Regions from separate parts of the Enterococcus sp. 3H8_DIV0648 genome, predicted to be linked through region 2. Evidence: predicted binding sites of a transcription regulator. Region 2 holds the regulator's gene; each other region holds the start of a gene.
The links. The regulator LexA, encoded in region 2, represses DNA repair genes until DNA is damaged. The targets are predictions, from matches to a motif close to CNAACANNTGTTNG.
Positions count from the first base shown of each region.

Region 1: the regulator LexA is predicted to act here: its motif matches at 5,924-5,937, upstream of A5875_RS19560 (Y-family DNA polymerase).
Region 3: the regulator LexA is predicted to act here: its motif matches at 4,891-4,904, upstream of dinB (DNA polymerase IV).

Region 1 covers NZ_NGLG01000002.1:706,209-717,408, reverse strand. The annotation lists gene A5875_RS19600 (iron chaperone) at 1-348, opposite strand, end outside; gene A5875_RS19595 (hypothetical protein) at 469-678, opposite strand; gene A5875_RS19590 (AraC family transcriptional regulator) at 855-1,760, shown strand; gene deoC (deoxyribose-phosphate aldolase) at 1,928-2,629, shown strand; gene A5875_RS19580 (YdeI/OmpD-associated family protein) at 2,631-3,194, shown strand; gene A5875_RS19575 (NAD(P)/FAD-dependent oxidoreductase) at 3,213-4,319, opposite strand; gene A5875_RS19570 (PadR family transcriptional regulator) at 4,514-4,840, shown strand; gene A5875_RS19565 (permease prefix domain 1-containing protein) at 4,844-5,788, shown strand; gene A5875_RS19560 (Y-family DNA polymerase) at 5,958-7,256, shown strand; gene A5875_RS19555 (hypothetical protein) at 7,259-7,678, shown strand; gene lepB (signal peptidase I) at 7,747-8,316, opposite strand; gene A5875_RS19545 (pentapeptide repeat-containing protein) at 8,466-9,101, shown strand; gene A5875_RS19540 (alpha/beta hydrolase) at 9,102-9,797, shown strand; gene A5875_RS19535 (MucBP domain-containing protein) at 9,883-11,200, opposite strand, start outside.
Region 2 covers NZ_NGLG01000001.1:1,000,713-1,011,912, forward strand. The annotation lists gene rnz (ribonuclease Z) at 1-523, shown strand, start outside; gene A5875_RS04650 (SDR family NAD(P)-dependent oxidoreductase) at 561-1,349, shown strand; gene A5875_RS04655 (LapA family protein) at 1,358-1,786, shown strand; gene recJ (single-stranded-DNA-specific exonuclease RecJ) at 1,876-4,155, shown strand; gene A5875_RS04665 (adenine phosphoribosyltransferase) at 4,170-4,682, shown strand; gene A5875_RS04670 (hypothetical protein) at 4,775-5,041, opposite strand; gene lexA (transcriptional repressor LexA) at 5,144-5,767, opposite strand; gene A5875_RS04680 (DUF896 family protein) at 5,901-6,143, shown strand; gene tkt (transketolase) at 6,236-8,230, shown strand; gene A5875_RS04690 (FAD-dependent oxidoreductase) at 8,540-9,883, shown strand; gene A5875_RS04695 (DnaD domain protein) at 9,996-10,706, shown strand; gene nth (endonuclease III) at 10,699-11,200, shown strand, end outside.
Region 3 covers NZ_NGLG01000001.1:1,908,156-1,919,355, forward strand. The annotation lists gene A5875_RS08870 (ABC transporter ATP-binding protein) at 1-342, opposite strand, end outside; gene nrdD (anaerobic ribonucleoside-triphosphate reductase) at 853-3,045, shown strand; gene nrdG (anaerobic ribonucleoside-triphosphate reductase activating protein) at 3,130-3,732, shown strand; gene dinB (DNA polymerase IV) at 3,724-4,845, opposite strand; gene A5875_RS08890 (prevent-host-death protein) at 5,238-5,768, opposite strand; gene A5875_RS08895 (winged helix-turn-helix domain-containing protein) at 5,950-6,978, opposite strand; gene A5875_RS08900 (heavy metal translocating P-type ATPase) at 7,093-9,192, opposite strand; gene A5875_RS08905 (heavy metal translocating P-type ATPase) at 9,204-11,200, opposite strand, start outside.

The DNA.
Region 1 (11,200 bases), on a different contig from region 2:
TTCCGCTTTATCTTCAATATTAAAAGCAATCATGTCCTTGATAAGGTCGTAATCGATCGCTTCATTCCATTTTATCCGAAAGATATTGTTTGTATGTCCGTAGCCATTTTTTTCGATAGCAGGTAAAAACTTTTTGAGACAAGCGACCTCAGGTGAGACGGAAAAGTGGTTTTTAGCGGTACTGAAGCCGATAATAAAAGTATCGTGATGGGTAAACATCGGTTCGTTCCAAGCAATTCGCGTTGCTAGTTCAGGGAAATCCGTTAATATTTGTTGGAAAAGGGTCCGTAATTTAGCTCGATGCTCGTCATTTTCAAGCTGCTTCAAGTAATCCTCAAAATTTTCCATCGTTTTGCTCCTTATCATTTTTTTAAAAGCATGATTCTCATCTAATTGTTTCTTTCTATTATACCAGCAGCTAAATGAAAAAGACCAACAAGTATGTTAGTCACTATTTGAAAAAATGTTTTATCTTCTCTTATTTCGTAAAACCTGCCACAGTTCTTTTAACGACCAGACCGCTAAAACAGACAGACTGATCAATAGCAGTAAGCGAAAAACGCTGCGATAAGTAATATCATAGTCGATATAGGGATTGTTCTTTTGTAATAAAAGGGTGCTGGGGACGATCAGACAGATTAGCAGTGCTTGGATTAATTGCTTTAAACTTTTTTTCAAACGATCCTTCCTCTCCCCTTTTGCAATTATTTTTTGTTTTTAGAGTAGCATGAATAAAATGATGAATGGCCAATTACTCAATAGCTTTGATTTGCGCCAAAAAAATGGGATTGTTAATGCTTCAAAAGAAATATACGGTATAATTTAGAAGGGAAATCAGATGGAGGGAATACGAGATGGAACAGACGATTTTTTTAAAAAAGGAACAGCACCACTTAAAAACCGATCTTCATTTTGATTTTTGCGGGATCTCAAAGACCTTGCCTTTCCATTCTTTCGGTCCGGCGATTCGTCAGAATTATATTTTACATATTATTATGGAAGGAAAAGGAACCTATCAGGTCAAGAATCAGCAATATCATTTGAAAAAAGGGGACCTGTTCTTGATTCGGCCTGGGGATTCGACCTTTTATTTGGCTGATGGGGAAGAGCCGTGGATGTATGGCTGGCTTTCGTTTGGCGGGGCGGCGGCTGATGAGATCATTCGCCGTTCACATTTTAAAGACGATCAATATACGATGGTGTCTTCAGATATTCAAAAGTATGTCGATACGATTTTAGCCTGTCTTCCTTTTACCGAGGAAACATTCGTAAATGAACTGCATTTGAATGAACAAACGTATCATTTTTTAGCGGCTCTTTTAGAGGATGGCGGAAAAGTCCACTTAGGCGAGCAAAAAATTTATTCGCCCCTGACAGTAGATACCGTAGAATATATCGAGGCGCATTATGCCGAGCACTTAACAGTAGAAGGGATTGCGCAGCAGCTTGCTGTTAATCGCAGTCATTTGTCCCGGGTCTTCCGGAATCATATGGACATCAGTATTAGAGATTATCTTTTAGGTGTACGTATTAACCGAGCCGCTTTTTTACTGTCTATGACCGACGAATCCGTCGAAACGATCGCCGAGCAGGTAGGCTTTAACAGTTTAGTTGTTTTTAGCCGAATGTTTAAAAAACTGACGGGAGAAACGGCTACCGCTTATCGCAAGCGGATGAAAAATGAAGATTTCAAAAACGTTTCATTGAATGAATTGAAGAGTCAACTGGAAAAACAAGCGGTAGTAAACCGCGCCACTTAGCCAAGTGAGCGTTTACAAAAAGTGGCAGGTATCCTATACTTAAATTAGTAAGCAGTGAAAATTTTTACACAAAATCTAGGGTATTGATTTTTTTGTGAACACAATCACTTTTGAGGGCGCAAGAAAAACGATAGTCGAGATGAAAATTGAATGGGAGGGAACTATCCATGAAAAAAGCAAGTGAAATGACTGTTGAAGAATTAGGGGCTTATATTGATCAATCGGTGTTAAAACCAGATTTTACGGAGGCTGAAATTCGTCAGTACATTCAAGAGGGGATCGATTATCATTGTGCGACGGTCTGTGTCAATCCATCTTCTTTGGATATCGCAGCGGAGATGACAAAAGATACGGATACCAAGATTTGTGTTGTGTGTGATTTTCCGTTTGGAACAAGTACGACTGCATCTAAGGTGCTGCAGGCAGAGACGTATTGTCAAAGAGAAGATATTTACGAATTGGATATCGTTGCCAATTTCGGCTGGATTCGCAGTGGAAAATATGATGAAGTCACAAAGGAATTACGCGTAATTGTTGAGGCTTGTCATGCACATGGAACCGCCGTGAAGGTGATTTTTGAGACGGATACATTGAATGAAGAGCAAATTCGTCAAGCCTGTGAATGTGCGATTGCGGCGAATGCGGATTTTGTTAAGACCAGTACGGGCTTTATCACGGGCTATGAAGGCAAGGGTGCCACAAATGAAGTCATTCAAATCATGATGGACCAATGCAAAGGCCGAATCAAAATTAAAGGCAGCGGCGGGATTCGGACGCGTGAGCACTTCTTAGAGTTGATCGATATGGGGATCGACCGCATGGGCATCGGCTTCAAATCGACACCAGTCGTTTTAGGATTAGATAAGTAATATGGAAGAAAACTTACTTTTTGAAACACGCGCAGATTTTCGGACGTGGCTCACAGAAAATGCGTCAACTAGCGGCGGTGTCTGGCTTGTATTTGGCAAAACAAAACAGGTCAAGACCTTAAAAGCCGGCGAAGCACTAGAAGAGGCTTTATGCTTTGGCTGGATAGACGGAGTAATGAAAAAGGTCGATGAGCATTCCTACATTAAATACTTTGCTCCACGACGTAAAAACAGCAAATGGTCGGAGAAAAACAAAAAAATCGTGGCGAAGCTGGAAGAACAAGGCCTGATGATAGATTTGGGACGTGAAAAAATCGCTGAAGCGAAGAAAAGTGGACAATGGGAAAACGCCACTCGTCCATCGGCTATTACGGATGAACAGATCGCAGAAGTAGCCGCCCTGTTGAAGGAAAACGCGGAAGCCGCAAAGAATTTTGAAAATATGCCGCCTTCGGTCAAGAAAACCTATACCCGCGCCTACTTTGATGCAAAAACCGATGCCGGCAGAGCCAGCCGATTGGCTTGGATGACGGAGCGTTTAGAGAAAAACTTAAAACCAATGTAAAAAGACGCTGGAATCAGATTAAGATTCCAGCGTTTTTTCGTGCTGAATATAAGTTGCTAATTCTTTTTGGTAAACTTGCCAGTCGGCTTTTCCCGTATTCAGGTATTGCGCTAAAAGATAGCCGATATATGGGCCAGTCGTCAGACCAGAAGAGCCCAAGCCGCTAGCAACCAGCAGCTGTTCATTTAATGAACCAAAAAAAGGTGCAAAATCCGAAGTATAGGCTCGGGTGCCAACACGATAGTGGACAGGTGCCGCCAACAATTTCTCTGGCTCAGCCAAAAAGCTGCGAGCACTGTTCGTCAGCTGCTCAAATGCGGCCGGCGTTTCTTCCAAATCCCAGCCCGCGTCATTTTCGTGGGTCGCACCTAGTAAGATTTTCCCATCCAAAAATGGAATCAAATCTGCTTCGCCATCCAGCATAACCACAGGGAACTCACCGCTAGCTTTAAAGTCTGTTTGGAAAACTAACAGCTGGCCTTTTTGCGGACGCAGATCTACCCGATAGCCTAAAGGAGCCAATAGCTCTTTTAAATGAGGACCAACTGTTAAAATAATCTGATCAAATTCCTCTTCACTTTCACCGAAGCAGACAGTGTGGCCATTTGCCAGTTGAACGCGTTGAGTGATAAAGTGAATTCCTTTTTCTTCGGCCTTTTTTCGCATATGGCGCAGGTAAGCTTTTCCATCTAAACGACCGCCGCCGCTGATTTTAAGCGCAGGCAAGGGTTTTAACAAAGGCAAGGCTCGCTGGGTTTGTTCACCTGAAAGCAGTTCGATCGTGCCGATTTCAGGGGCACTTTTTTTTCGTTCTTCGGCTAAGGTCAAAAGTTCGTCCAATTGTTTTTCAGGACGTAAAAGCAATGTGCCGGATTGCTGATAGATCGCCTGATCTAGCTGGAAATCTTGGATCAGCTTTGGAAAAAAGGCAGCGCCGTCTTTTGCCAGCTGATACCATTGTTTGTTGCGGCGTTTGGAAAGCCAGGGGGAGATGATCCCGGCACTGGCCCTCGTTGCTTGTCCGGTCGGTTCGTCAAACAGTGTGACTTGGTAGTTTTTTTGATCTAAATAATTTGCCAGCGTCATGCCGATGATGCGGCCGCCAATAATAGCGATTTTTTGCATATAGGTTACTTCCTTTTTTTAGTCGCAGGCCCGATCTTTTTTTAACATAGAACGGAACGTGTGTCTGTCTGCTGTTGATTCTGCCATAACAAAAAATATTTTTCAATAAATCTGATATATTTTACTTTACCTGTCGTAGTAATTGTCGTACAATGATTACAACGACAGATGAAGTAATTTCAGGAGGTGGCAAAATGATTTCGAGCGATGGAATTCGCGGGTACAATGATGTCATCATTTTGTCCATACTAAAGGATGGCGATTCCTATGGCTATGCGGTTTCTCAAAAAATACGGGATATGAGTGAAGAAGTCTATATTATTAAAGAAACGACACTTTATTCCGCCTTCAACCGCTTGGAGAAAAATGGTTATATCCATTCTTATCCGGGGGAAGTTACTCATGGAAAGAAACGAACGTACTATCAGATAACCGACAAAGGCCTGACTTTCTTAGAAGAGAAGCGGGATGAATGGAAGCAGACTAAAAGAGTTGTGAACCGATTTATGAAAGAAGGGTAAAAAATGGATACGATCAAAAATTATGTAGAGACATTGTTTCTCGAATTTCCAAATACGAAAGAAGTCCAACGAGCAAAGCAAGAGATTTTGACGATTATGGAAGATCATTATTTGGCATTATTAGATGAAGGAAAAAGCGAGCACGAAGCGATTGGACAGGTGATCAGCGAATTCGGTTCCGTCGATGAGCTGCGGGAGGAATTGGAATTTGCGACTCGTGAAAGAGAACCGGAGAATGGTATCGAAGAAGAAGAGATGTATCAATACTTGAACGAACGAAAAAAAGACACAAAGGGCTTGAGTCTCGGAGTCAGCGGTTGTTTACTGGCGGTAGGAGCACTGATTGGACTAAGTATTCGCGGAGCTGAGATGATGGGCTTGTTACTCTTTTTCGTCATCATAGCGATCAGTGTTGGGATCATCATTTATAATGGGCTGCAATTTTCTAAAAACAATGTGGTATTGAATGATCGTTATATCTCAGTTGATTTGAATAAGGAAGCGCAAAAATTAAAGCAAGGCTATCAAAAAAGCTTTCAGGTTAGTTTAGTGTTTGGGATTTGTTTATGTGTGTTGAGTGTGTCGCCGATTTTCTTTTTCCAAATGTTTACCTACGCGGAATATGGTATTCCGGTCATGTTTTTCTTTTTAGCAATTGGCGTCTTTTTGATCATGTACGGCAGTATCAACTATGGCAGCTTTGATAAATTTATTAAAGAAAAATATTTTATCGCAGATGAGGATAAATTAGGACCAAATGCGATGCAGGCAAAGTATGGTGATTCTGCCCGCACCAAACATTTATTGGAGCGTGTGTACTGGCCAACTATCGTGTTGATTTATTTCGGCTGGTCATATTTGACTCATTCATGGGGCTTTAGCTGGATGATCTTTGTAATGGCAGGGATTTTCTACAGTGTATTGGAGGCAATTTTCGTAAAAAAGTAGCATAGAGTTAGAGGATAAAAGACGATTTAAGCATTCGATTGAATGCTTGGATCGTCTTTTTTGTACTTCATTTTTCTCACCGAAACTTTATAAGCAAATGATTGACAAAAATCCAGAATCAACTTAAACTAAAAGCGAACATACGTTTGTGTTCGGGGAGGTGGTTTTGATGAACGTTTATGAAGGAGAGCCGGTCAGAGATGTTTTTTGTATGGATTCCAAAAGTTTTTATGCCAGTGTGGAATGTATCGAGCATGATTTGGATCCGTTGAAGGACTTATTAGTCGTCATGAGTGGTGATCGTGAGAATGCAGGCTTGGTTTTAGCGGCTAGTCCAATGGCGAAAAAAGAGCTGGGCATCAGTAATGTCAGCCGCGGCTTTGAAATTCCCAATCATCCAGATTTGCATATCGTGCCGCCGCGGATGACCTTGTACATTCAATACCACATGCGGATTCAGGAGATTTTTCGTTCATATATGGCGGAAGAGGACATTCATACATATAGTATCGATGAACAATTTGGGGACTTGACCCACAGCTGGAAATTATTCGGCAATAGTTCGGCGGAAGTCGGCAAGATGATTCAAAAAGAAATTATTGAAAAAATCGGCATTTATACATCATTAGGGATGGGGGACAATCCCTTATTAGCGAAAATAGCGATGGACAACGAAGCCAAAAGAAAGAAATCTCTTTTTGCGCAATGGCATTATCAGGATGTTTCAGCGAAAATTTGGCCGCTGCGCTTGAGTGATTTTTGTGGAATCGGCAATCGGATGGAGCGCCGTTATCAAATGATGGGCTTGAAAACGATGGGGGACTTGGCCCATACTGATCCCTTTGTTTTGAAAAATCATTTTGGTGTGATGGGGATGCAGCATTACATGCACGCCTGGGGAATCGATCGTTCGATTCTTTCCCAAAAGGACTTGTATCCTACGAAGGAGAAATCGATTGGCAATTCGCAGGTCTTACCGAAAAATTACGCTCATAAGGCGGATATCCTAACGGTAATCGCTGAAATCTGCGAGCAGGTCGCCCAACGCCTGCGTAAGGCGGATGTTTTAGGCGGAACGCTGCACCTAGGGATTGCTTATGCTTATTTTGGCAGCGGGAAACGCGGCGGTTTTCATCATCAGCTGAAGATTCCGCCCACTCATCAAGCGCGAGAGCTGACTCGGGTAGCTTTTGCGTTGTTTGAGAAGTATTGGGATAATTCCGAAGTGCGGAACATTTCGATTACGGTTTCTTCGCTGCGCGCTGCCGGAAGTTTACAATTAAACCTTTTTGAGGACCCGCAGCAAACGATCAAAGAAGAAAAAATCGATGAAGTGATTGCTCAAATTCGCAGCCGTTATAAATTTACTTCGATCGTTCGCGCACATTCGCTGAATGAAGGCGCGACAGCGATCAAAAGAGCGGGTTTGGTTGGCGGCCATGCTGGCGGAATGGAAGGGATGGATTAGTTATGATCTATGACGATGAAAGTGCAGAGCAGCTTTTTATGGAGGCCAAGCAAACCTATCAAGACCGCGGAATGATGAAGTGGATCGGATTTTACTTGTCGGATCATACCGCGGTGCTAAGTAAAGAATCAAAGGAACGAAATCGCATCAATGTTGGAAAAGAACAAATGAGCTTAGAGGAAATCGGGGAAACATTGCAGCAGGCGTATCTGAAAAATAAGCGAATCGCCATTCAACTGGAAACATTAGATAATGAAGGAAACTATCCAGACGATCTAGTGGGGAAAATCAGTGGTCAAAGAGAGGAGCAGATTTATTTGGATGAAGAAGACCGGGGGACGCTCCACCTGACCATCGAACAGATCCACCATGTCGAAATATTAGGACCAAAGAAAATCCTGACGGAAAAAATCACGAAGTAGCAGCAATAACTTTTACGAATATAAAATGAAAAGCCACGGCGAGATCGCCATGGCTTTTTTTAAGCTGCTTAAAATAGTTTAAATTCATTTAATGGCCAGAAACGCAGGATCACTTTTCCTTGGATCAAGGATTTGTCAACGAAGCCGAAAATCCGGCTGTCTTTAGAGATCAAACGATTATCACCTAAAACAAAATACTGATTTTTCGGAACAGTCACATCAAATTCAGTAGTAAAGCTAGTCGCGTTGGCTGCTTGTTCCTGAAAGGCTTTGTTGTAGGAATATTCCTCGAATAGTTTATCCTTTTTGAATTTTTCCTTGAATTCATCAAGGTAGGGCTCATCGTATTCTTTTCCGTTGATCGTTAAGACATTATTTTTCATTACTACGTGATCTCCTGGCAGACCGATGATGCGTTTTACGACATAGATATTTTGATTATCCGGTTCTTTGGTAGTGATGATGTCTTGTCGGCCTAGGTTTGATATTTTGGACGTGATCAAACGCTGCTTATCGTGAAGCGTCGGGTCCATTGAATGGCCTTCGACTTTTACTGGAGAGAAAACAAACATGCGAGCAAGAATAATTAATACTATGATTATGACTACTGGAAGCCATTCTTTTATTTTATTGTTCATAGGGTCACCTCATTGCTAGAGTTTACCATTCTTCAAAATAAAAAGCACATTTGAACCTCTCTTTTCAAGAAAAGTCGTTTTGGACTAGAGAATTCTTAGGATGTATGGGAAACTTAGAACATCAATTGAAAGAAAACAGGAGTAGAATTATGATTAAAAATTATCCAGCATTACCGATTTTACCGAAAAATTTTACCGACGATTTTTACTTAGAAGATGAGGCGGTTGTTGAAGATGTTCATGGGATCGAATTCGACTACAGCTATTTGACCTGTGAGAATCTGGTGCTACGCCGTTCGATTTTGGAAAAAATCACGATGCAGCGCACGAAGCTGATTCGCTTTGAAGCCAGTAACGTGGTTTTTAAAAATTGCGATTTTTCCAACCTTGAATGGATCGGCGGCAGCTTCCATCAGATTGTCTTCGAAAATTGCAAGCTGACAGGCTGCAACTTTGCGGAGAGCTATTTGCGGGATTGTCAATTTAAGGATTGCCTGATTAATTTTGGTTCGTTTAGTGCGACGAATTTGAAAAATGTCGCGTTTGAGAATTGCCAAATGGCCGACAGTGAATTTTTTGAAGTCACTTGGAAGCATTTGTTTTTGACGAATAATGAGTTGGACAATAGTAACTGGATGCGGACGAAGCTGGCCGGTTTGGATTTTACGGGCAATCAATTTGGCAAGATTGCTTTTTCGATGGAGCAGTTGAAGGGCTTGAAGGTTGATTCTTATCAGGCGCTGATTATTGCGGCTGGGTTAGGCCTGCAAATTGTGGAGGGCTAAATGAAGTTAAAGCGAAAAATGATTCAGGGAGTTCCCGTTTTGTGCTGGGGTGAAGCGAGTAAAAAAGTAATTCTAGCGTTTCATGGGGATCAATCCCATAAAGAAGATACTGTGATCCAGCTTTTAGCCGAAGATGCCACGAAAAAGGGCTATCAGGTCTGGAGCTTTGATTTGCCGGAGCATGGGGAACGTCAAGGGCAGCCGGATACCTTGAATCCGCAAAATGTCGTGGCGGATGCCAATAAGCTTTTTGTTGAATTAGAGCAGCAGGCGGAGAGCATCTCATTGTTCGGTTGCAGTATTGGAGCGTACTTTGGCATGTTAGCCTGTCAAAACAAGGAGATCGATCAAAGCTTCTTCTTGTCGCCGATCGTCGATATGCGGGAATTGATTGAAAATATGCTGCGGTGGTCGCAGCTGACACCAGAGGATTTGCGGCGAGAAAAGCGAATCGAGACACCGTTCAAAACATTGGAGTGGGATTATTATGCCTACGTGGTCGAACATCCGATCAAATGGCAGGTTCCAACCAAAATCTTGTATGGCGGAAAAGATAATTTGACCTCAAGAGCGACCATCGAGGCATTCTCAGCGGCTGATAATAGATCACTGACGCTTTTTGAAGCAGGGGAGCACTTTTTTCATACACCCGAACAGCTTAAAGTCTATCAAGAATGGTTGGACAGGAATCTATAAAAAAGCATCCTAGTAAATTTAACTAGGATGCTTCAGTAAGCAAATCAGGTTTTGTTCTCAAATATCGAGAATGAAGCCTGATTTTTTATTGTTTTGCTTTTTTGTGGCTGAAAAGCAGCAGGCCAATTGCAAAGATCAGAACGCTAATGCCTGCAAGTAGATAACTCGATGTTTTCGCCTCGCCGGTTTTTGGTAATAATTTCGCAGATGTGTTTCTTGCTATGACTGTTTGGCGATTATAGCTGTTGGATGATTCGGCAGGTGCAACCTTCCCGCTATTTTTACTTGAGTCAGAGCTTTTATCTGTTGGCTGACTGCTGGAAACAGTGTCCGTTGTGGTTGTATCCGATGAAGACGAGTCACTTGTATCGGTTGTTGGCTTCATTTCTGGTTGATAAACGTAGACGACTGTTTGGGCTTGATCACTAAAGGTTCCTTTAGCATTTTTCGGCAGTTGTTTATCATCCAAAATGTATCCTTTAATCGCGGGTTGATACTCTTTGCCCGATACATCAAAGGCGGCACCTAGTTCGCCTTTCACGATGTTTTTCTCGTGGATTTCTTTTCCAGTCGGGTCCACGTAGGTCACGGTTACAGGCTTTGCTTCTTTTTTATCAATAACGGTCACTGTTGCTTTGGCTGTGGCGTGATCACCTGTCCAGATTCTATTAGGGACGCGATCATAGGAATAAGTGACTTCATATTTTCCAACTTTAGCCGTATCAACGCTTCCGTTGATCTGAACATCATTGATCGTGATTGGACGCTCATAAGGATCTGTTCCGCCGTCAAAGTTATCCTCAGCTTTCCAATTTTCTCCGACATAAATCGTAGAATCATGAGCATTCAAAAGGGCTAAGTTTCGTTTGTAAACATATGTCACTGTAAGTGGATCAGCGGTTAGGCTGCCCGTTGCATTTTGCGGCAATTGAGTTTCATCTAAGGTGTAACCTGAAATGGTCGGCAGATAATTTTCTGCTGTTGTGTCATAAGCATCTCCGACATTTCCTTCGATCGTCTGATTTTCGTGAATTCCGTCACCGTCTTCATCGACGTATTTAATCGTCAAACCCGGAGAAGCAACGGTGTGTTGAATATTGAACTGATGCAGGTACGTTCCCGCTGAAATAGCATAAAACGAAAATCTCTCAGGCTGATTGTACGAGCCTGCCGGATTGTTCAGGCGAGCATTATATTTAAAGGTTTGCAGCTGATCGAACTTTTCTTGAGTGACTCCAGAAACGGTAATGCCTTTTTCTGTTATTGTTAAGCGACTGCTATCCAACTGGATACCGTTGAAATCAAAATAGGTTTGATTTGCACTATTTGAAGTAGTAAAAGGCGGTACATAGCCATCATAGTTGGTCATTCGATTTGGCATGATCGAAAAGGGAATGTAGATG
Region 2 (11,200 bases):
ATGTATGCTGTTGGACCATGGCATTGAAAGCTACGGGTTTCGGGTAACAGAGGCGGATCATGAAGGGATGCTGCAGGTTGAAAAATTAGCAGAGTTAGGAATCCCTGCTGGTCCGATCTATGGTAAATTGAAACAAGGACAAGTCGTTACATTGTCAGACGGACGGGTAATTGATGGGAAAGACTTTGTAGGTGAAAGCAAAAAAGGTCGAGTTGTGACGATTTTTGGCGATACACGCTTTACAAACAAGTCGAGCCAGTTTGCAAAAGATAGTGATGTCATTGTTCACGAAAGTACTTTTAACAAAAACGAAGCCAAGCTGGCACGGGCTTATTTCCATTCGACAACCCAACAGGCCGCAACGATCGCGAAAGAGGCGCACGCGAAGAAACTTATGTTGACGCATATTTCTGCGAGGTATCTGGCTAAGGAAGCCAAAGAATTAGAAGAAGAAGCAAAAGAAATCTTTCCAAACACCCAAATGGCGAAAGATTTCGATATTATTGATATTCCATTTTCATAAAAACATCGAATATCCTTTATAGAAAGAAGGGAACTTAATGGATTTAACAGATAAGGTTGTTGTCGTGACGGGCGGTTCTGCTGGTTTAGGCGAACAGATTTGTTATGAAGCTGCCAAACGCGGAGCAATCGTTGTTACTTGTGCTCGTCGAATCAATTTGATCGGACAAGTAAAAGAACATTGCAGCGAATTAAGCGGTAAAGAAGCGTTTGCGTTTCAATTAGATATCGCTGACCCAGATAGTGTGGAGTCAGTCATAGAAAAGATCGAAAATGAAGTTGGCGCAGTCGATGTATTAGTTAATAATGCCGGTTTTGGTTTGTTTGATAATTTTGTTGACTTTGATTTAGCTGTGGCAAAAAACATGTTCAACGTCAATGTTTTAGGCATGATGTACTTTACCCAAAAAATTGCCATCTCAATGGTCAATAATAAAAGCGGACATATTTTCAATGTAGCATCAATGGCTGGTAAAATGGCAACACCAAAATCAACCATTTATTCTGCAACAAAATTCGCAGTACTTGGTTTTTCAAACGCGCTGCGGTTAGAATTACGCCCAGCAAATGTTTATGTGACTACCATTAATCCAGGACCGATTGCGACTGAGTTCTTTGATAAAGCCGATCCAAGCGGCAGCTATTTGGAGAATCTCGGCGGTATTGTCTTAGATCCTCAGAAGTTGGCAAAAACGATCGTCAACAAAATGGGGAAAACAACTCGCGAAATCAACCGTCCATTTATTATGGAAGGTGCTAGCCGTTTTTACGGAATGTTTCCACATATCGGGGACTTTTTAGCTGGCGGATTATTCAATAGGAAGTAGGCGGGTAGATGAAGAAGCAATGGAAAGTTTTTTTAGGGTTTATTTTAGTTTTACTGATTGTGATTTTCGCAATTTCTAACAGTCAAGAGGTGCCAGTTAATTTCTTGATCAAAAAAATCTATCTATCGCTTGTTCTCGTAATTATTGGTTCTGCTTTGATCGGAGCATTAGTCGTTTTTCTTACTTCTGGCGCCACTCTTTTCCAACAGCGCAAAGAGATCAAACAGCTAAAAGAAATGATTCAAAGCTATGAAACCAACAACGAACAAAAATTAGCGGAAGAGAAGGCGGCTTTTCAGCGCGAGCAAGAAAATGAGATCGTGGTGTTAAAAGCCAATTACGAAAGTCTCTTAAAAGAAAAGGACCAAGCTTTAGCGGCGATGGAAAATTCTCAACCAGACAAAAAAGACAATCATCCAATTGATTATTATGATTAATCAGAAGACTTTAGTTGAAAAACTAAGGTCTTCTTCTCTTTCTTGTCTGATTTATTTTTGCTATACTAATACGGTTGGGAAGTGATAAAGTGAAAAAATCAAACTTCGATTGGCGGTTTAGAGACGCTGCTCCGATCGATTCGACTTTTAAAGCTGAAATGTTGGATCAAGGATATAGCGAAACTTTCGCTAAACTTATTTGGAATCGAAATATACATACGTTAGAAGAATTTTCGCAATTAATGAAGGCGAATATCGATGATTTGCACGATCCATTTTTGATGCATGATATGGATAAGGCAGTGGAGCGAATTCAAACCGCTATCATGGAAGGACAGCCGATTTTAGTTTATGGCGATTATGATGCTGACGGGATCACCAGTACGTCGATCATGCTGGAAACTTTAGAAATGATCGGAGCAGATGTTCATTATGTGTTGCCAAACCGTTTTATTCACGGATACGGTCCGAATAAAGAACTTTTTGCAGAAAAAACCAATGAAGGTATCCAGTTGATTATCACGGTCGATAATGGTGTAGCTGGAAATGAAGCAATCGATTTTGCTAATTCGCAAGGCGTGGATGTCATCGTTACAGATCACCATGAGATGCCGCCGGTTTTACCAGATGCTTATTGTATTATTCACCCTCGTCATCCAGAGGGGAATTATCCTTTTGGTGAGTTAGCAGGTGCCGGGGTAGCCTTCAAATTGGCCACCGCATTGTTGGAGGAAGTTCCATTAGAGATGCTGGATTTAGTAACCATCGGTACTGTAGCGGATCTCGTATCTATGACGGGTGAGAACCGCAATCTTGTTAAGCTGGGATTACAAGCTATCAAACAAACACAGCGTTTAGGATTATTGGAACTATTGAAGGTCAGCTCGGTTGATTTGCAAAAAGTAGATGAGACGAGCATCGGCTTTAGTCTAGGACCTAGGCTGAATGCTATTGGCCGGTTGGGTGATCCAAATCCAGCTGTAGAGTTGATGACAACCTTCGATGAGGAAATTGCAAGAAGCTTGGCTGAGAAGCTGAATAAGATCAATGATGAGCGTAAACAGATTGTTCAAGAAACGACGGCTGAAGCGACGGCATTGGTTAATCCTGAAGACGCTGTTCATTTAATTGCAGCAAAGAGCTGGAATCCAGGCGTATTAGGAATTGTCGCAGGAAATATTTTGAAGCAAACGGGCCATCCAACGATCATTTTGTCGATTGATGAAAATGGTGCAGCGAAAGGTTCTGGTCGAAGTATCGAAGCATTGGACTTATTTGGTATGCTGAATACGATGCGTTCTGAGTTTACTCATTTTGGCGGGCATGCGGCGGCTGTTGGATTGACTATGCCGGTAGAAAATATTGATAATTTAAGAAAAATGATGAATGACTACATTGCAGCAGAGCAGATCGATTTGACTAAGGGCTCTGACTTGTTGATCGATGAATCATTAGCATTATCTGAAATCAATTTGAAATTTGTCGAAGAACTAAAGAAATTAGCACCGTTTGGGACGGATCATCCTGCTCCGCATTTCTTGGTGGATGGCAATGTTGACTTCTTCAAACGAATCGGAAGCGATCAGCAGCATGTCAAATTCTCATTGAAAAGTGATGACAGCCAGCTGGATGCTATCGGGTTTGGTTTTGGTGAAGATGGCGAAGAAATCCAGCAACCCGATACACGTTTTGTCGGGGATTTAGAGATCAATGAATGGAACGGACAGAAAAAAGTTCAATTACGTTTGATTGATTTTGCCTCTGAAGGCTTGCAGGTGATTGATCGACGGGCTAAGCATACCTGGAATCAAAAAATCGAGAGCGGCCAAGCGCTATATCTGGCCTTTCAACCCAGCAGTCAAAAGTTTTTTGCAAAAGAATTGCAGCAATCTATTACATTGTATGATCCGTCTATCAACTGGACTGACTATGATCAATTAATCGTACTTGATTGTCCTGATCAGAAAGAGCTGCTTAGAGAAATTTCGAATGAAGGGCATTTTGAACGCATTTATCTTTATCTGTACAGTCCTGATGAAGCGTATCTCAATGGATTGCCAAGTCGCAAGCAGTTTACAGAGTTGTATCAATTCTTTATGAAGCAGCCGCGGGTTGACATACGCTTTAAACTAAAGATTGTTTCGAATTACTTAAGAATTCCGGAAAAATTATTAGTATTCATGATTCACGTGTTTTCTGAGCTGAAATTTGTTACAATAGACGACGGCGTTTTACAAATGGTCGAATCACCGCAAACACGAGCTTTTGAAGAAAGCGAGATTTACCAAAAGCGTATAACGCGAATTGAGAGCGAAGAGTTTTTATTAATGAATGATATCCAAACTATTAGAAATTGGCTGAAAAGCTAGGAGGAACAATCAAGATGAATTTGAAAGATTATATTGCCAGTATTCCAGATTATCCAAAAGAAGGGATAATCTTCCGCGATATCTCACCATTGATGGCTGATGGTGAAGCTTATCGTGAAGCAACTAAACAAATCGTTAATTACGCAAAAGAAAAACAAGTTGATATGGTCGTTGGGCCAGAAGCGCGCGGCTTTATCGTAGGATGTCCCGTTGCGTTTGAATTAGGCTTAGGCTTTGCACCAGTTCGCAAACCTGGTAAATTACCTCGTGAAGTAATCGAAGTCGAGTATGAAAAGGAATATGGTACGGATACATTAACGATCCATAGCGATGCTATTGAGCCTGGTCAACGGGTACTGATCACCGATGATTTATTGGCCACTGGCGGAACGATCAAAGCAACGATTGAACTAGTTGAAAAACTTGGCGGAGTTGTTGTTGGTTGTGCCTTCTTAATCGAATTAGAAGAATTACACGGCCGTGACAAGATCCAAGGCTATGACATTTTAACTTTAATGGACTATTAAGAAAAAGCTGGAGAGAGTCTCCAGCTTTTTTATATTGCAGCAAAACACAAAAAAGCTGCTAGAAAAAATACTAGCAGCTTGAGTGTTAAATTTTAAGCCGACTTGTGATAATGATGATCATAAGTCACGTAATAAAAATCCTCGGCAGGTTCTTTATAGTAATGTTCTTCCTCAGTATCTTCTTCATCATATTGACGTTCCGCATAATGCTGCGCATATTTGCGCTCATCCCACAACATAAACCAAACAAGGAACAAACCAGAAAAAATGACGATCGTAGCTAAAGAACCCAACTTGCCAATCAATAAACCTAGTAACAATACAGCGATAATCAAACCAAATCTTCTTACTGCTTTCATCAATAATCACTCCTAATAAATACGCGAACGTGTGTTTGTATATTCATTATACGAATGTTTGTTCGTTTTGTAAAGTAAAAAATAATCGGAAGTAAATTCCGATTAATAAATGTGGTTACGGTACAAGCCGACAACCTTTCCAAGAATAGAAACATTATCGAAAATAAGCGGTGCCAGCTCATCATTTTCCGGTTGTAGACGAATATGATCGGATTCGCGATAAAATCTTTTACAAGTAGCTTCGTTTTCATCGGTCATCGCAATCACGATCTCACCGTTCGTGGCTGTTGCTTGTTTTCTAACAATGACATGGTCGCCATCGTAGATTCCGGCATTGATCATACTTTCTCCGCGAATCGTCAGCATGAACAGGCTGCCTTCTTCACTTGATAGATCAGGCGGAACAGGGAAGAAATCTGAGGCTTCTTCAACTGCTAAGATCGGTTCACCGGCAGTAACGACCCCTAACATAGGAATGACCTGCGGCGTTGCTCCGATTTTTTCTAAACCAGTAATGGTTAATTCGATTGCTCTGGGTTTTGTTGGGTCACGCTGGATCCAACCTTTTTTCTCTAGTCTGGATAAATGGCCATGAACTGTAGAAGTAGATGAAAGATTCACAGCCTCTCCGATTTCTCTAACAGTGGGTGGGTAACCTTTATTTTCAACGCGTTCATGAATGAAACGTAAAACTTCTAATTGTTTTGTTTCCGTTCTTTTTGCCAATGCCCGCACCTTCTTTCGTTTTTTTTAGTGTAGCATAGATACCCGAACAAATCAAACAAGCGTTCGTATTTGTTTGTGCTTTCATCTTATTTTTTTTTATGTATAATAAGTAAGGGAAAAGAGGTGCTTAACGATGATTAACGATGAAACAATTGCACGGATTAATGAATTGGCCAAGAAAAAGAAAACCGTTGGCTTAACAGATGCCGAGGCACATGAACAGAAGGTTTTGCGGGAAGAGTATATTTCTTCGTTCCGCAGCGGAATGCGCCATCACATTGAAGGGATGAAGGTCGTTGATCCAGAAGGCAACGATGTCACACCGGAGAAATTAAAAGAGATTCAAAAGAAAAAGGGATTACACAACAGAAAGTAAATCTTTTGATAGTAAGTGATTGAAAAGTCAAAATAAATCGGTTACAATGAATCTGTAATTAAAGTATTTATGACCAAAAAGGAGGAAGTAATTTGTTCGACAAAATCGATCAACTAGGTGTAAACACAATCAGAACGTTAAGTATTGAGGCAATTCAAAAAGCAAACTCAGGTCACCCAGGGTTACCAATGGGGGCTGCTCCAATGGCGTATGCTTTATGGACCAAACATTTGAATGTTAATCCAGCTACTTCATTAAACTGGCCAAACCGCGACCGTTTCATTTTATCTGCCGGTCATGGTTCAGCGATGCTGTATAGCTTATTGCATCTTGCAGGCTATCAAGTTACGATTGATGATTTGAAAAATTTCCGTCAGTGGGAAAGTAAAACACCAGGTCACCCTGAGTTCCATCATACAGACGGTGTTGAAGCAACTTCAGGTCCTTTAGGTCAAGGTATTTCAACTTCTGTTGGGATGGCAATGGCTGAAGCGCATTTGGCTGCAACATACAACCGCGACAGCTTTAAAGTAATGGATCATTATACTTATGCACTATGCGGCGACGGCGACTTGATGGAAGGCGTTTCCGGCGAAGCTAGTTCTATGGCTGGTCATATGAAACTTGGTAAATTGATCGTATTATACGATTCAAACGACATTTCATTAGACGGTCCTACATCAAAAGCCTTCACTGAAAATGTTGGTGCACGCTATGAAGCTTATGGCTGGCAGCACATTTTAGTTAAAGACGGCAACGACTTAGAAGCAATCTCTAAAGCCATCGACGAAGCAAAAGCTGAAACAGATAAACCAACATTAATTGAGATTAAAACGGTTATCGGTTATGGTTCACCAAAAGAAGGTACTTCAGCAGTTCACGGGGCACCAATCGGAGCTGACGGAATTACTGCGGCTAAAGCTGTTTATGGTTGGGAATATCCTGACTTTACTGTTCCAGAAGATGTGGCCAAACGCTTCAAAGAAGAAATCAACGACAAAGGCGCTAAGACTGAAGCTGAATGGGATGCAATGTTTGCTAATTACGAAAAAGCTCATCCTGAATTAGCTAAACAATTTAAAATGGCTTTTGCCGGCGATTTGCCTGAAAACTGGGAAGAAGCTTTACCGGTTTATGAAGAAGGTACAGCGCAAGCAAGCCGTGTCTCAAGTAAAGATGCGATCCAAGCAATCGCTAAAGCAGTTCCTAACGTATGGGGCGGCTCAGCCGATTTGTCTGGTTCAAACAATACAACAATCGCTGATGAGACAGAATTCCAACCTGGCTCTTATGAAGGCCGCAATATTTGGTTCGGCGTTCGTGAATTTGCGATGGCAAGTGCGATGAACGGGATTCATTTACACGGCGGTACTCGTGTTTACGGCGGAACATTCTTCGTATTTACTGATTACCTGCGTCCAGCTGTTCGTATGTCAGCGATTCAAGGTTTACCAGTTGTTTATGTATTAACACACGATTCTGTCGCTGTTGGTGAAGATGGTCCGACCCATGAACCAATCGAACAATTAGCCAGTGTCCGCTGCATGCCAAACGTGCAAGTGATTCGTCCAGCTGACGGTAACGAAACTTCTGCTGCTTGGATTCAAGCATTGGAAACGAAAAACAAACCAACGATCTTAGTATTAAGCCGCCAAAACTTACCAGTCTTGCCAAACAGCAAAGATATGGCTAAAGAAGGCGTAGCTAAGGGTGGATACGTTATCTCTAAATCTGAATCAGATACACCTGATGGCATCTTAATCGCAACTGGTTCTGAAGTAAACCTTGCTGTTCAAGCTCAAAAAGATTTGAAAGCTCAAGGAAAAGACGTTTCTGTTGTTTCTCTTCCAAGCTTTGACCTATTTGAAGCTCAAGATGCAGCATACAAGGAATCTGTTTTACCAAAAGCAGTAACAAAACGTGTAGCGATCGAAGCAGCTTCTCCATTTGGCTGGGAACGTTATATCGGCTTAGAAGGAAAAATGATCGGGATCGATCACTTCGGCGCATCAGCACCTGGTGATTTTGTCTTAGAACAATTTGGCTTCACTGTTGAAAATGTGGTAAATACATTTAACGAACTATAAGAGTCCATTTGACTAGCAAAGCTGGGAAGAGAAATCTTCTCAGCTTTTTTTGGCTGTAAAAAGTAGTGGAATGAGACGAGTAGTTCTTACTTTGGAAAATACGAGTTAAGATCCCATGCAATAGGTTTACATAATTATTTACTTCGAAACTTAAGGCGGGTATTCTTAACTACGCTTACATATTTTCTTTGTAAAAAATAAAAATGTTTATTCGTGAGCAAATTTATTTAGACAGAATTTAAATTCTGTTATACTGTCCTTGTGCAAAAGATTGCAAACAAAAAACGATTAAACGAAAGAGGGACGACAATGAAAGTAGTAGTAGTAGGATGTACACATGCCGGAACCGCAGCCGTTAAAAATATTTTAGCAAACCACCCAGATGCAGAGGTGACAGTCTTTGAGCGTAATGACAACATTTCTTTCTTATCTTGTGGAATCGCTTTATATGTAGGCGGGGTCGTTAAAGATCCAGCAGGCTTATTCTATTCTAATCCTGAGGAACTGACTTCTCTAGGTGCAACAGTGAACATGGAACACGATGTAACAAACATTGATACAGATGCAAAAAAAGTAACAGCAAAAGATTTGAAAACAAACGAAGAGAAAATTGTTGATTATGATAAATTAGTTGTCACTACTGGCTCTTGGCCAATCATTCCTCCAATTAAAGGAATCGAATCAAAAAATGTTTTACTATGTAAAAACTATAACCAAGCAAATGTCATCATTGAGCAAGCTAAAGACGCGAAGAAAGTCGTTGTTGTTGGCGGCGGCTACATCGGGATCGAATTAGTAGAAGCTTTTGCTGAATCAGGCAAACAGGTTACATTGATCGATGGTCTATCACGAATTTTAAATAAATACTTAGATGAGCCTTTCACGAATCTTTTGGAAAAAGAATTGGTTGACCGTGGCGTAACACTAGCGTTAGGTGAAAATGTGAATGAATTTGTGGCAGACGAATCTGGTGCAGTGACAAAAGTAGTAACTGCTAGTCAAGAATTTGATGCCGACATGGTCATTCTATGTGTTGGGTTCCGACCTAATACTGATTTATTGAGAGGCAAAGTCGATATGCTTCCAAGCGGAGCGATCAAAGTGAACGAATACATGCAATCTAGCAATCCAGATATTTTCTCTGCTGGTGATTCTACCGTCGTTCATTACAACCCAACTGGAAAAGATCAATATATCCCATTAGCAACAAATGCAGTACGCCAAGGAATGTTAGTCGGACAAAATCTGGTTGAACAAAAAGTGAAATATCGCGGAACTCAAGGAACATCTGGTCTTTACTTGTTTGGCTGGACCATTGGATCAACCGGCCTTACAAAAGAAAGTGCCGCATTAAATGATATCGATGTAAATGTGACGGTAATCGAAGACAACTATCGTCCAGAATTTATGCCAACGACAGAAAATGTGTTGATGGAAATCGTTTCAGAAAAAGGCACGAACAAGATTCTCGGTGCTCAGTTCCTTTCAAAATATGATATTACTCAATCAGCGAATACCTTATCAGTGGCGATCCAAAACGGGATGACGTTAGAAGACCTGGCTTTACAAGATTTCTTCTTCCAACCGCACTTTGACCGTCCATGGAATTACTTGAACATTCTAGCTCAAGCTGCTTTAGCAGAAGCTGAGTAAACGTAAAACAGGAGGGGCGACCTTCCTGTTTTTGCGTTGTTTAAAAACAATTTTCTAGGATTGGACTTCCTGTTTTTTTAGTGTAAACTGAGATGGGAACGGAGGATTCAAAATGATTTCACTAAAAGATTATCTAGCAGGCGGAGAGACAACGATCTCAAATCTGCTATTACAAAACTATACAAAACTTGGTCTGAATACGAATGAGTTTATGTTGTGGTTGCAGCTTTATGCCGCGCATGAAGCCGGCGAGGATTTTCCTGATTTGACAGTAATTGCCAAAAGCATGGGCAGTACAACGGAGAAGCTCTACGGGGTGCTGAACAATCTAGTCGAGAAAGAGTTTGTTACGCTTGAAACAGCATTGGATGAAAGTGGAAGACAAAGTGATCGCTATAACTTGCTGCCGGCTTTTGAAAAATTAGATGTGCTGAAGGAACAGGAGCGCTTTGAAGCCGAAGAAAAAGATGATTTAGCAGCTCAAAAGAAAATGCTGCGTTCCTTTGAGCAAGAGTTTGGCCGTCCACTATCACCAATTGAATATCAAAAAATCGGCTATTGGTTGAATGACGACCAATATTCTCCCGCTTTGATCGAATTAGCGTTACAAGAAGCTGTATTAAATCAAGCCTATAATTTTAAATATATCGAAACAGTATTACAGAGCTGGGAAAAGAAAAACATTCGCTCCAAAGCTCAAGTGGAAGAGGAGCAACGCCGCAGAAAGCAGATATTATTGCAAAAAGAAGAGCAAAAACATTCAGAAGAACTTCCGAAAGTATCTTTATATAATTGGTTAGAAAGGAAAGACCCGGATGCTTAGTAAAGAAAGAACAATGGAAGCTATGTCGCGTATGTATGATATGTTTCCCGATGCTGTTGGCGAACTGCATTCGGATTCACCATTTCAGCTATTGATCGCGGTAATCTTAAGTGCTCAGGCTACGGATGTTTCAGTAAATAAAGCAACTCCTGCATTATTTTCGGCCTACCCAACTCCGGAAGCATTGGCTCAGGCACCGATGGAAGATATTATCGCGAAGATCAAGACGATCGGACTATATCGCAACAAAGCCAAAAATATCAAAGCCTGCGCACAGATGCTGTTAGATAACTATGGGGGAGTCGTTCCAGCGACTCGCGACGAACTGATCAAATTACCAGGTGTCGGACGAAAGACGGCCAATGTTGTTCTGGGAGATGCCTTTGGGGTTCCGGCGATCGCTGTAGATACTCATGTTGAACGTGTAACGAAACGATTACGAATCTGCAAGCTCAATGCCTCTGTGACCGAAGTTGAAGCGACATTGATGCGCA
Region 3 (11,200 bases), 910 kb from region 2:
ACTGACAGTCAGCGGCAAGATAATATTGTCCTTGACTGTCAAACTGTCGATCAAATTAAAATCTTGAAAAATAAAGCCCAGCTTTTCCCGTCGAAAATCCGTCAAACGACTCTCCCGCATCTGGGTAATGTCTGCTCCTGCGATTTTAACCGAGCCCATCGTCGGCAATAAAATCGTTGAAAGAATATTCATTAAAGTAGTTTTTCCCGCTCCGCTCGGTCCCATAATGCCGACAAATTCCCCTTTTTCGACGGTGAAGTTAAGGTCATTCAAGACATTTACTTTATTATTTCGCGTGCCGTAACTTTTACTAAGATGCTGCACATTGATAATTGTTCCCATTTGTTTCCTCCTGCATCGGCTTAAATTACTTATTTTTAACCAAAAATAATCAGATTTTCCTCTTGCATCACCGGTTAACTGATTGTCATCAGCAAAAAGCCTGATAAAAACTTAGAATGAAATCTATTTGTAACATCTAAATTTTTTCTTTTATGGTATCATATTTGAGGTGGTTTCCTATGTGAAACGACCTTCAATAACCTTACAAATTTTTCACTTTTTAGAAAAAATATTTTTCAGTTATTTTATTTTATCTGGAAGCTTGTCCTTATCAGCTTTCTTTTATCTTTCAGTAAACAAACACACTATATATGGCTGTCTCTTATACACATCTAGATGTGTATAAGAGACAGGTCCTTATCAGCTTTCTTTTATCTTTCAGTAAACAAACACACTATATATGGTGTGTTTTTCTTTTTTACCGGAAAAATAATACTATATATCGTTGCAACCACATCAAAAATACTATATGATTGATAATGAACTTTAAAGGAAATGGAGCTGCTTGCAATGATGGAAATCCACACAAAAGACTCGTTGATCAACGAATATCAACCGTCGCTAAAAAATATTAAGGTCGTAAAACGTGATGGTCGTCACACAGCATTTGATGACCAAAAAATTTATGATGCCTTGATCAAAGCCGAAACAAAAATCAAAGGATCAGTTGACCCATTGACTCATGAACGTATCCAGTCAATTGTTGAACGCGTAGATGCAGAAATTTCAGAACGTTTTACTAGCGATATCAAAATCTATGAAATCCAAAACATCGTGGAGCATATATTATTAGAACATAACGAGTATGAATTAGCGGAAGAATATATCAATTACCGGACGCGCCGCGACTTCCAACGCAGCAAAGCAACTGATATCAACTTTACGATCGGCAAACTGATCAATAAGGATCAAACGGTCGTGAACGAAAATGCTAATAAAGATAGTGATGTTTTTAACACACAGCGTGATTTGACTGCTGGGATCGTCGGCAAATCGATCGGTTTAAAAATGTTGCCGCCTCACGTAGCGAACGCTCACCAAAAAGGCGACATCCATTATCATGATTTGGACTACCATCCATATACTCCAATGACTAACTGCTGTTTGATTGACTTCAAAGGCATGTTAAATAACGGCTTTAAAATCGGTAATGCGGAGGTCGAAAGTCCTAAATCGATCCAAACGGCGACTGCCCAAATTTCTCAAATCATCGCCAACGTGGCTTCAAGCCAATACGGCGGCTGTTCGGCGGACCGTACTGACGAGCTGTTAGCTCCTTTTGCGCGCCTAAATTACGATAAACACTTAAAAGATGCGGAAGAATGGATCGATGATCCTGCAAAACAAAAAGCTTTTGCCAAACAAAAAACCCGTAAAGACATTTACGATGCGATGCAAAGCTTAGAATATGAGATCAATACCCTATTTACTTCAAACGGACAAACACCATTCACATCACTAGGCTTCGGTCTGGGGACAGATTGGTTCGAACGCGAGATCCAAAAAGCGATCTTACAAATCCGGATCGAAGGTTTAGGCAGTGAAAAACGTACAGCGATCTTCCCTAAATTGATCTTTACTTTACGTCGCGGCACGAACTTAGAACCAAACGATCCAAACTACGATATCAAAGAATTGGCGTTAGAATGTGCAACAAAACGGATGTATCCAGATATCTTGAACTACGATAAATTGATTGAACTCACTGGCAGCTTCAAAGTGCCAATGGGCTGCCGCTCATTCCTGCAAGGCTGGAAAAATGAACAAGGTGAAGAAATCAACGCTGGCCGGATGAACCTTGGGGTTGTTACTTTGAACTTGCCGCGTATCGCTTTAGAATCTGGCGGCAACAAAGAAAAATTCTGGACATTATTAGAAGAACGTCTGCAAATCGCCAAAGATGCGCTAGTCTTTAGAATTGATCGTTGTAAAGAAGCAACACCTGCAAATGCACCGATTCTTTATCAATACGGCGCTTTCGGCAAACGCTTGAAACGGACTGACGCAGTCAATGAATTATTCAAAAACAAACGCGCAACTATCTCTTTAGGCTATATCGGTCTTTACGAAGTCGCTAGCGTCTTTTACGGCGGCGAATGGGAAGACAACGCAGAAGCGAAAGACTTCACGTTAGACATCATGAAGGACTTGAAAGAACACGCGGATGCTTGGGGAAACGAATACGGCTATCACTTCAGTGTTTACTCAACACCAAGTGAAAGCTTGACCGACCGTTTCTGCCGTTTAGATACTGAACGTTTCGGTGTCGTTGAGAACATTACGGACAAAGACTACTATACAAATAGTTTCCATTACGACGTTCGTAAAAATCCAACCCCATTTGAAAAATTAGACTTTGAAAAAGATTATCCTAAATATTGTTCCGGTGGCTTTATCCACTACTGTGAATACCCTGTCTTGCAGCAAAATCCAAAATCATTGGAAGCTGTTTGGGACTACGGCTATGATCGGATCGCTTATCTAGGAACGAATACTCCAATCGATCACTGCTACGAATGTGGTTTCGAAGGCGACTTCAAACCAACCAAGCGCGGTTTTGAATGCCCGCAATGCGGCAATCACGATCCAAAATCTTGCGACGTAGTGAAACGAACTTGCGGCTATCTTGGAAATCCTCAAGCACGCCCAATGGTTCACGGTCGTCATGAAGAAATCGCTTCACGTGTAAAACACATGAAATAGAAAGCTTACTCATCTAAGCGAAGAATAAAAAAGACAGGGACGGCGCTCTTTGCCGCTCCCTGTTTTACTTGAAAGGTGAAAAATATGCGTAATCCTAAACCAAAAGAATGGCTGGCGAGGGAATTAAGCCAACATTATATCGCTGATTACAAAGCCTTCAACTTTGTCGATGGTGAAGGCGTCCGCAACAGTCTTTACGTCAGCGGCTGTCCCTTTGCCTGCGAAGGCTGCTTCAACGCTGCTTCGCAAAATTTCCGTTACGGCAAACCCTTCACCCAAGAAATCGAAGATCAGCTGATTAACGACACAGCTCATGACTATGTGCAGGGTGTGACCTTCTTAGGCGGCGAACCTTTCTTAAATACGCAAGTCTGCTTGAAGGTGATCGATCGGATTCGAGCTGTATTTGGCAACACGAAGGATATTTGGTCTTGGAGCGGTTATACCTTTGAGGAGCTGCTGTTAGACAGCGAAGACAAATTAGAAATGTTAAGCAAGATCGATATTCTAGTGGATGGCCGCTTTGAGCTTTCCAAGAAAAACCTGATGCTGCAATTTCGCGGCAGCTCAAATCAGCGGATCATCGATGTTCAAAAATCACTGGCTAAAGGTGAAGTTGTCATCTGGGAAAAGCTTCATGACTCAGAAAAAGCCTTTGAACAAATCAAAAAGAGCGACCTAATTTGATCGCTCCTCCCATAATGGCAACACAATATTTTCAAACGCAACGGGATCTAGATTAGTCACGGTAATACCGACTAATCGGATTCCTTTTTCTATACCGCCGATTTCTTCCCAAATCAAGCTCGCTTGAGAAAACAAATCTTCCTTCTTTTCTATGTAATACGGAAATGTCACACGCCGCGTGATTGTCGTATAGTCGGCGTAGCGAATCTTAACCACCACTGTTTTGCCATGACGCTGGACCCGCTTCAATGAGTTTTCAACCTTTTCCGCTAACTGCCGCAATTGACTCAACACCTCATCATCAGTTGCTAACGGACGACCATAAGTATGCTCCTTGCCAACCGATTTGCGTTCGCGAGTAATGTTTACCGGCGAGTCATGAATCCCCCGCACCTTCCGATATAACGAATAGCCCATCTTACCAAACTGCTGAATCAAAAACATTTCGCTTTTTTCATAAAGATCCGCGCCTGTAAAAATACCCAAGTCATTCATCTTCGGCACCGTCTTTTTGCCCACGCCATGAAACTTTTCGATCGGCAGCCGCTTCAAAAAGACCACCGCCGCTTCAGGTGAAATCACGGTCATCCCTCTAGGCTTTTGGTAGTCAGAAGCCAGCTTGGCCAAAAATTTGTTATAGCTGACACCAGCAGAGCACGTCAGCTGCAGCTCCTGCCAGATATCCTGTTGGATCATCCGAGCAATCTTGATAGCAGAGCGAGCCTCGATTTTATTTTCCGTAACATCAAGATACGCTTCATCGATTGAGACCGGCTCAATGATATCGGTGTACCGATGAAAAATCTCCCGTACCTGTTTTGAGACCGCGCTGTATTTTTCATGATCCCCAGGTTTAAAAATAGCCTGCGGGCACAGCTCATAGGCCTTCTGGGCGCTCATCGCCGAGTGGATGCCGTAGACCCGCGCCTTGTAATTAGCCGTCGTCACGACCCCTTTTCCGCCCGTATCAGAAGGATGGCGAGCAATCACCAGCGGATGCTTCGCTAATTCAGGATCGTCCCGCTCTTCCACGGAGGCAAAAAAGGCATCCATATCGATATGAATAATTTTTCGCGACGTATCATTTTTCAATGGAAACACTAACTCAGCCATCCAACTCGCCTCCTCTCCTATGAGTCATTCTCTATTTATTATAACCGAACATCTGTTCATAGACAATTAATCATGCTGAATGTAAAAGGAATTTAAGAAGGCAGATTTAATTTGTTGTAAAACGACAGCTGCTTATTTTCAAAAAAAATTTTTTCATCACGCAAAATAGAACTAGCAGCTGATAGCTAGTTCCTGTTTAAGTATTCATTCTCACTGCGCATACGATTCCATTTATCGTACTGATGCTTTGACTAATCATCAGGCCAGCTAGCTCATAGGAAAGGAAACTTTTTTCAAAAAACGAAAAAAGCCTGATCTTCGTACGCATACCATTTTACTAACCTGCTAAAGCAGGAAGTAAAACTGGCAAAAAAATAGACAGCACACGCTGTCTATCGTTCAATCAGATTTACTTTGCGGATCATCAATTTATCAGCTGAGCCTCGTTGGAATTCTTGGGGTTCGCCGAAAATCTCAGCATAGATCACTTTGTTGTGCTCGCGACGACGCAATTGATAAATGATTTTTCCGCTATCTTCTAATTCTTTCATCATTTCCGTCACACCGCCAAAGCCGGTTTTCTTGGTAATGAATCCGGTCGCCACCATTCGTTCATCCAAATAGCGGGCGGAAATAACTGACCCTTTTGCTAAGGTAGTTCTCAATGCGGTTGCCAGCTCTTCTAATTCTTCTGGAACTGGTAATTCCCGTTCCACTGGTTGATATAAGGTATCGCGTAAAGTATTCAATTCCTCCACCAAGGCTTCATACTGTTCTTTCGTCAGCATCACACCAGCAATTTTTTCACGGTTAAAGATATAAACACCGGTCTCTGCTTTACGAGCTTGAGCAAAAACATCCATTGGTGATTTTTTTACTTCAGTAATCGAAGATGTCGGAACATCTAATTTTCGTAATCCCACTCTGCTCTCCTCCTATTTAATAGCCTCTCAAACGAAAGAGCCAAATTCTATTTTCTTCTGTATGTCATTTTTCTAAGTACGCGAAAGTACCGTAAACGCGCGAACGTGAACGGCAGCCTCTACGTAGTCTTCATCATTATAGCATAACCTTTCTTGAAGAAAAATCTTGATCTTATTTTCCTTATTTAGATGCTATAAATTTTTCATACCGTTCCTGAATCAAGAAAGTAGAGTCCAAATTAGGTGTCATCGTCAACGTTACCTGATAACTCGTAAAAATAATATTTTTCAAAGCCAGCGCCAATTCATCTATTCGGCAATTACTTAATATTGGAATCTCCCGCTTTAATTCCTTACTAAGTCGATAATAAATCTCCGCGACGACTCCTTGCTCCCATTTTAGATTAAAAACTATTAACGGAAGCCCTTGATGAATCCCAAAAAGCAGATCGAAAAGCTTAACCGTCACAGTGAATCTCAACACTTCGCTCTCCCAAGCAAGCATCTCTTTAATAATTTTACTCGCTTGCTTTACTTCCAGATATAAATCCGTTCGATGCTCTCGGTGACACTGATAAAAATCAGCAAAGAGCTGAAAATGATAGCGCAGATGATCGAAGAAGAAAAATTTGGCAAACTTCGGTTGGATACCGAATTCGTCAATAAAGTTTTTGATCATCGTCTCATCTGGAAACAGTGCCTTATCAATTAGAGTCCCCGGATAATTTCGATAATAATCATCCATCTGCTGATAAATCTCTCGTTCTTCAAAAAAATAGAAATCCCTCAAATAGCGCAGCTGCAATAAGAAAATTAAGCCAATCTCTCCCAATAAGCTGCCGGTTTGACGATTTGCCACAAGATTCAGGCTAGTCAAATGATAATTCAGTCTTTTAAACTTTGCATAATTGATTTTCTCAGAAGCCTGTCCCCACAGGTATTTTCGAAAAAGTTGAAAGCGCGGATCAGACATCAAAACTTTTCGATACAGTTCTGGATACCTTGCTTGGTATTGCCAGGCGATCTGGTAATATTTTCCTTTTGAAATGTATCCTGCCTGCTCCAGTTCATCAATATAGCGCAAAACCGTTCTTCGACTAGTTTTTATGTGCTTGGTCAATTCAGTCGCTGTATATTTATCTTCCTTTAATAAGCTAATTATTTGTAACTGTCGTTGATTTTTCTTCCTTGTTATAAATTGCCAAATCATGCCCTATGCCCTCTTTTCTGTTCTTTATAATTCCTCTTATTTAAAAATAACACAAATTATCGGCATTTTTATCTAATATTTTCCTGAATAATAAAGAAAAAACGCCTGAATTACTCAGACGTTTAGTGTCATGGCATTGATTGCCACAATAATGGTGCTTAGGGACATTAAAATCGCGCCAACCGCAGGACTCAAAAGAATGCCCAGCGGAGCTAGAACTCCGGCAGCTAGTGGGATCGCTAAAATATTATAGCCAGCTCCCCACCAAAGATTTTGGATCATTTTGCTATGGGTCTTTTTCGCCAAACGGACGAATTTTAAAATGTCCGGCAAATTACTGTTGGTCAAGACCACATCAGCCGAATCAATCGCAATGTCGGTTCCTGCTCCGATCGCCATTCCGATAGAAGCTCTGGCTAAAGCAGGAGCATCGTTGATTCCGTCGCCTACCATCATGACTTTTTTACCTTTATCGGTATACTCTTTGATGATTTTTTCCTTATCATCCGGCAGCAGCTCGCTATAAAACTCTTTGATCCCTAAATAGTCAGCAACAGCTTTGGCGGCAGCTTGATTATCCCCAGTCAGCATGACCGGTTCGATCCCAACATCCCTTAGCTCCTTGATGAAGTCTTGCGCTTGAGCCTTTAAGGTGTCACCCATTGCGAAGAAAGCGATCAGCTGATCATCGATCAACAAGAAAGAAATCGTATTTCCCTGAGCTTGATAATCCTTCAATTTCTCTTGATCAAAGTTTAATTGACGTTTTTCAACTTCCTTCTGATTAGCAAGGATGACTTGATGGCCTTCTACCGTTCCGCTTACTCCGATGCCCTTCAAGGTCGAAACATCTTGCGCTTGATAAGACTCGATGCTTTCAGATTTCAAATAATTCATGACACCAACAGCTAATGGATGGTTGGTCTGACTTTCCAAAGCACCGATATATTTCAGCACTTCGGTCTTATCCATCTCAGCCAATGCTTCCACGCCAGTCACGGTGAACTTGCCTTCTGTTAAGGTTCCGGTTTTATCTAAAAAGACATAATCCAATTGATTTCCTTGTTCCAAGGCTTGACGGCTTTTTAACAGCAAACCGTTTTTAGCCGCTAAAGAAGTGGAACGAGCGATAACTAACGGAATCGCCAGCCCTAAGGCATGAGGACAAGCAATCACGAAAACTGTTACCATCCGGTCCAGCGCCTGCGGCAGATCTGCTACGATCAGCCAAGCGATAAACGTCAAGATCCCAGCAGCTAAAGCAATATAGAACAACCATTTAGCCACCTTATCAGAAATCGATTCTAATTTCGATTTTTCTTGTTGGGCTTGCTGCACCATCGTCATAACTTTTGCTAAGTAGCCGTCTTCACCTGTACCGGTTACTTTTACTCGGATCGTACCGTCGCCATTGACTGAACCGCCGATGACCGTATCACCGACATTTTTCTGAACACCTTTTGATTCACCAGTAACAGCTGATTCATCAACAATGGTAGAACCTTTAATGATCTCGCCATCCGTCGGCATCTTATCTCCCGCACGGACAAGCAAAAGATCGCCGGAATGAATATCTTGCAGCTTCACTTTACTTGTCGAACCGTCCGCGTCAATCTTATTCACTTCATCCGGCAGCAATTCCGCCAATTTCTTCAACGCATTGCTGGCATTGGAAACAGCACTCATTTCTACCCAGTGCCCTAAAAGCATGATCACGATCAACGTCGCCAGTTCCCAGAAGAAATCCATCACATGCTCATGAGGGTTGACCTTGTTGGCAATAAACGAGTACAAACTATAAATATACGCTACTGAAATCCCCATGGCGATCAACGTCATCATAGCAGGACTCTTCATTTTCAATTCCATTTTAGCGCCGCTTAAGAAGGGCTCTCCACCATAAATGAAAAGAATGGTCGCTAAAACTAAGACGACCCATTCAGAGCCGGGAAAGGTAAATTGGAACGGCAGCTGCATCCCCATCATGGGTGAGAAAATGATGATTGGGAGCGACAAAACAAGTGAGAGCCAAAACTTCTGTTTGAAATTTCCCATATGCATCGAATGATCCATTCCCCCATGATCCATCTCGTGATGATCATGCCCGTTCATTCCATGGTTCATATCGTGATGGTCGTGTCCGCTCATTTCATGCTGTTCATGTTTAGAGTGGTCCATGTCCATCGATTCATCCATTTGATCTCCTTGTTTCATACTAAATCCCCCTACAATTTTTTCTGATTCAAACTGAGCGAGTTCAACAACACGCTGACCGAACTAAAGGCCATCGCGCCGCCGGCAATGATTGGATTCAAGAAGCCCAGTGCCGCAAATGGAATCCCCACCACGTTATAACAAAACGCCCAGAATAAATTTTGTTTGATCTTTCTTAATGTCAATTTTGATAAACGGATACTTTTTTCAACCGACAAAAGATCACTGTTCATCAAGGTAATATCTGCAGTCTCCATCGCAATGTCCGTTCCGCTGCCCATAGCGATACCGATATCCGCTAAAGCTAGAGCAGGCGCATCATTGATTCCATCGCCAACCATACCGACAGATTCACCGTTGCCTTGCAATTCCTTTACAACCTGCGCTTTATCCTCAGGCAAGACTTCTGCAACGATATCTGCTGCGTCCAACCCAACTTGGGCACCGATATAACGCGCTGTCTGCGGATTATCACCGGTCAGCATTTTCACCTTGATACCTGATTGGTGCAGCGCTTCGATCGCAGCTTTAGAAGACTGTTTGACTTGATCCGTTACCGAGATCATCGCCAATACCTTGGCTTGATCGGTTAAAAACATCACCGTTTTTCCTTCTTCTTCTAACGCTATCACACGTTCTTCAGCAAATGAAATATTCCGCTCATTCAAGCCGCGCTTGGAGCCAACAAAGTATTGCTTTCCATTAATTACACCGGTCACACCTTGACCAGTCAAACTCTCAAAATTTTCAACCGGTAAGATGTCGGCTTGATCTTTGCCATAGTGATAAATCGCTTTTGCCAAAGGATGCTCCGATTGATATTCCAAACTCGTTAAGTAAGCCAAAGCCTGCGGATCAAAAGATTCAAAATCTGCGACTACTGGTTTTCCTTCGGTGATGGTGCCGGTCTTATCTAAAACAATCGTCGTCAAATGAGCGATCTTTTCTAAAGCACCGCCGCCTTTGATCAAGATACCGGACTTCGCCCCTAAACCAGTTCCTACCATAATAGCTGTTGGTGTCGCCAAACCTAAGGCACACGGACAAGCGATGACTAAAACAGAGACACTATGCACGATCGCCTGCTGCCAATCTCCAGTCAACAATCCCGTTGCGATCAAGGTGATCAAAGCGATGACTAAAACTGTCGGTACAAAGACCTTTGAGATTTTATCAGCGATTTGCTGAATCGGCGCTTTTTCGCCCTGCGCATCTTCCACCATCCGAATGATCCGGGAAAGGACCGTCATACTGCCAACTTGCGTCGCACTGAATTGAATACTTCCAGTTGTGTTAACCGTTCCGCCAAAAACCTGATCCTCGACATTTTTATCGACTGGCAAGCTTTCGCCTGTCAGCATACTTTCGTCGATCGTCGTTTGTCCGGCAACAATCTTTCCATCTACCGGAATCTGTTCTCCTGGTCGAACCCGTAAAAGATCCCCAACCTGAACATCTTCGATTGGTACTTGTCTTTCTGCACCATCAATGATGATCGTAGCGGTTTTAGCTTGCAAACTCATCAGCTGCTTGATGGCATCACTCGTTTTTGTTTTCGCCTTTTGCTCTAAATACTTTCCTAGCAAAATCAAGGTGATGATCATCCCGCTGCTTTCAAAATACAAATCTGAACTGTAAGGATTAAAAAAGCCATTGTATACACTCAAGGCGAAAGCGGCCGTCGTTCCCATCGCCACCAAAACATCCATATTAGGTGCTTTAGTTTTCAAGGCATGATAAGCTCCGCGGTAAAAACGCTGGCCTACTCCAAATTGAACCGGTGTTACTAAAACCAGCTGAACAAGCGGCAAATGCAGAAAATGTACCCAGCTCGCATGACTGCCCAACAGCATGGCGATCATCGCTATCATTAATGGTGCTGTCAACACGGCACTCAATACCAAATCGCGTTTCATTTTTTTTAAATAGGCAGCCTTTTCTTGCTCGATTTTCTGCTTATGGGCATCATCGAAAAGAATTGCGCCATACCCGATCCCTTCGACCCGTT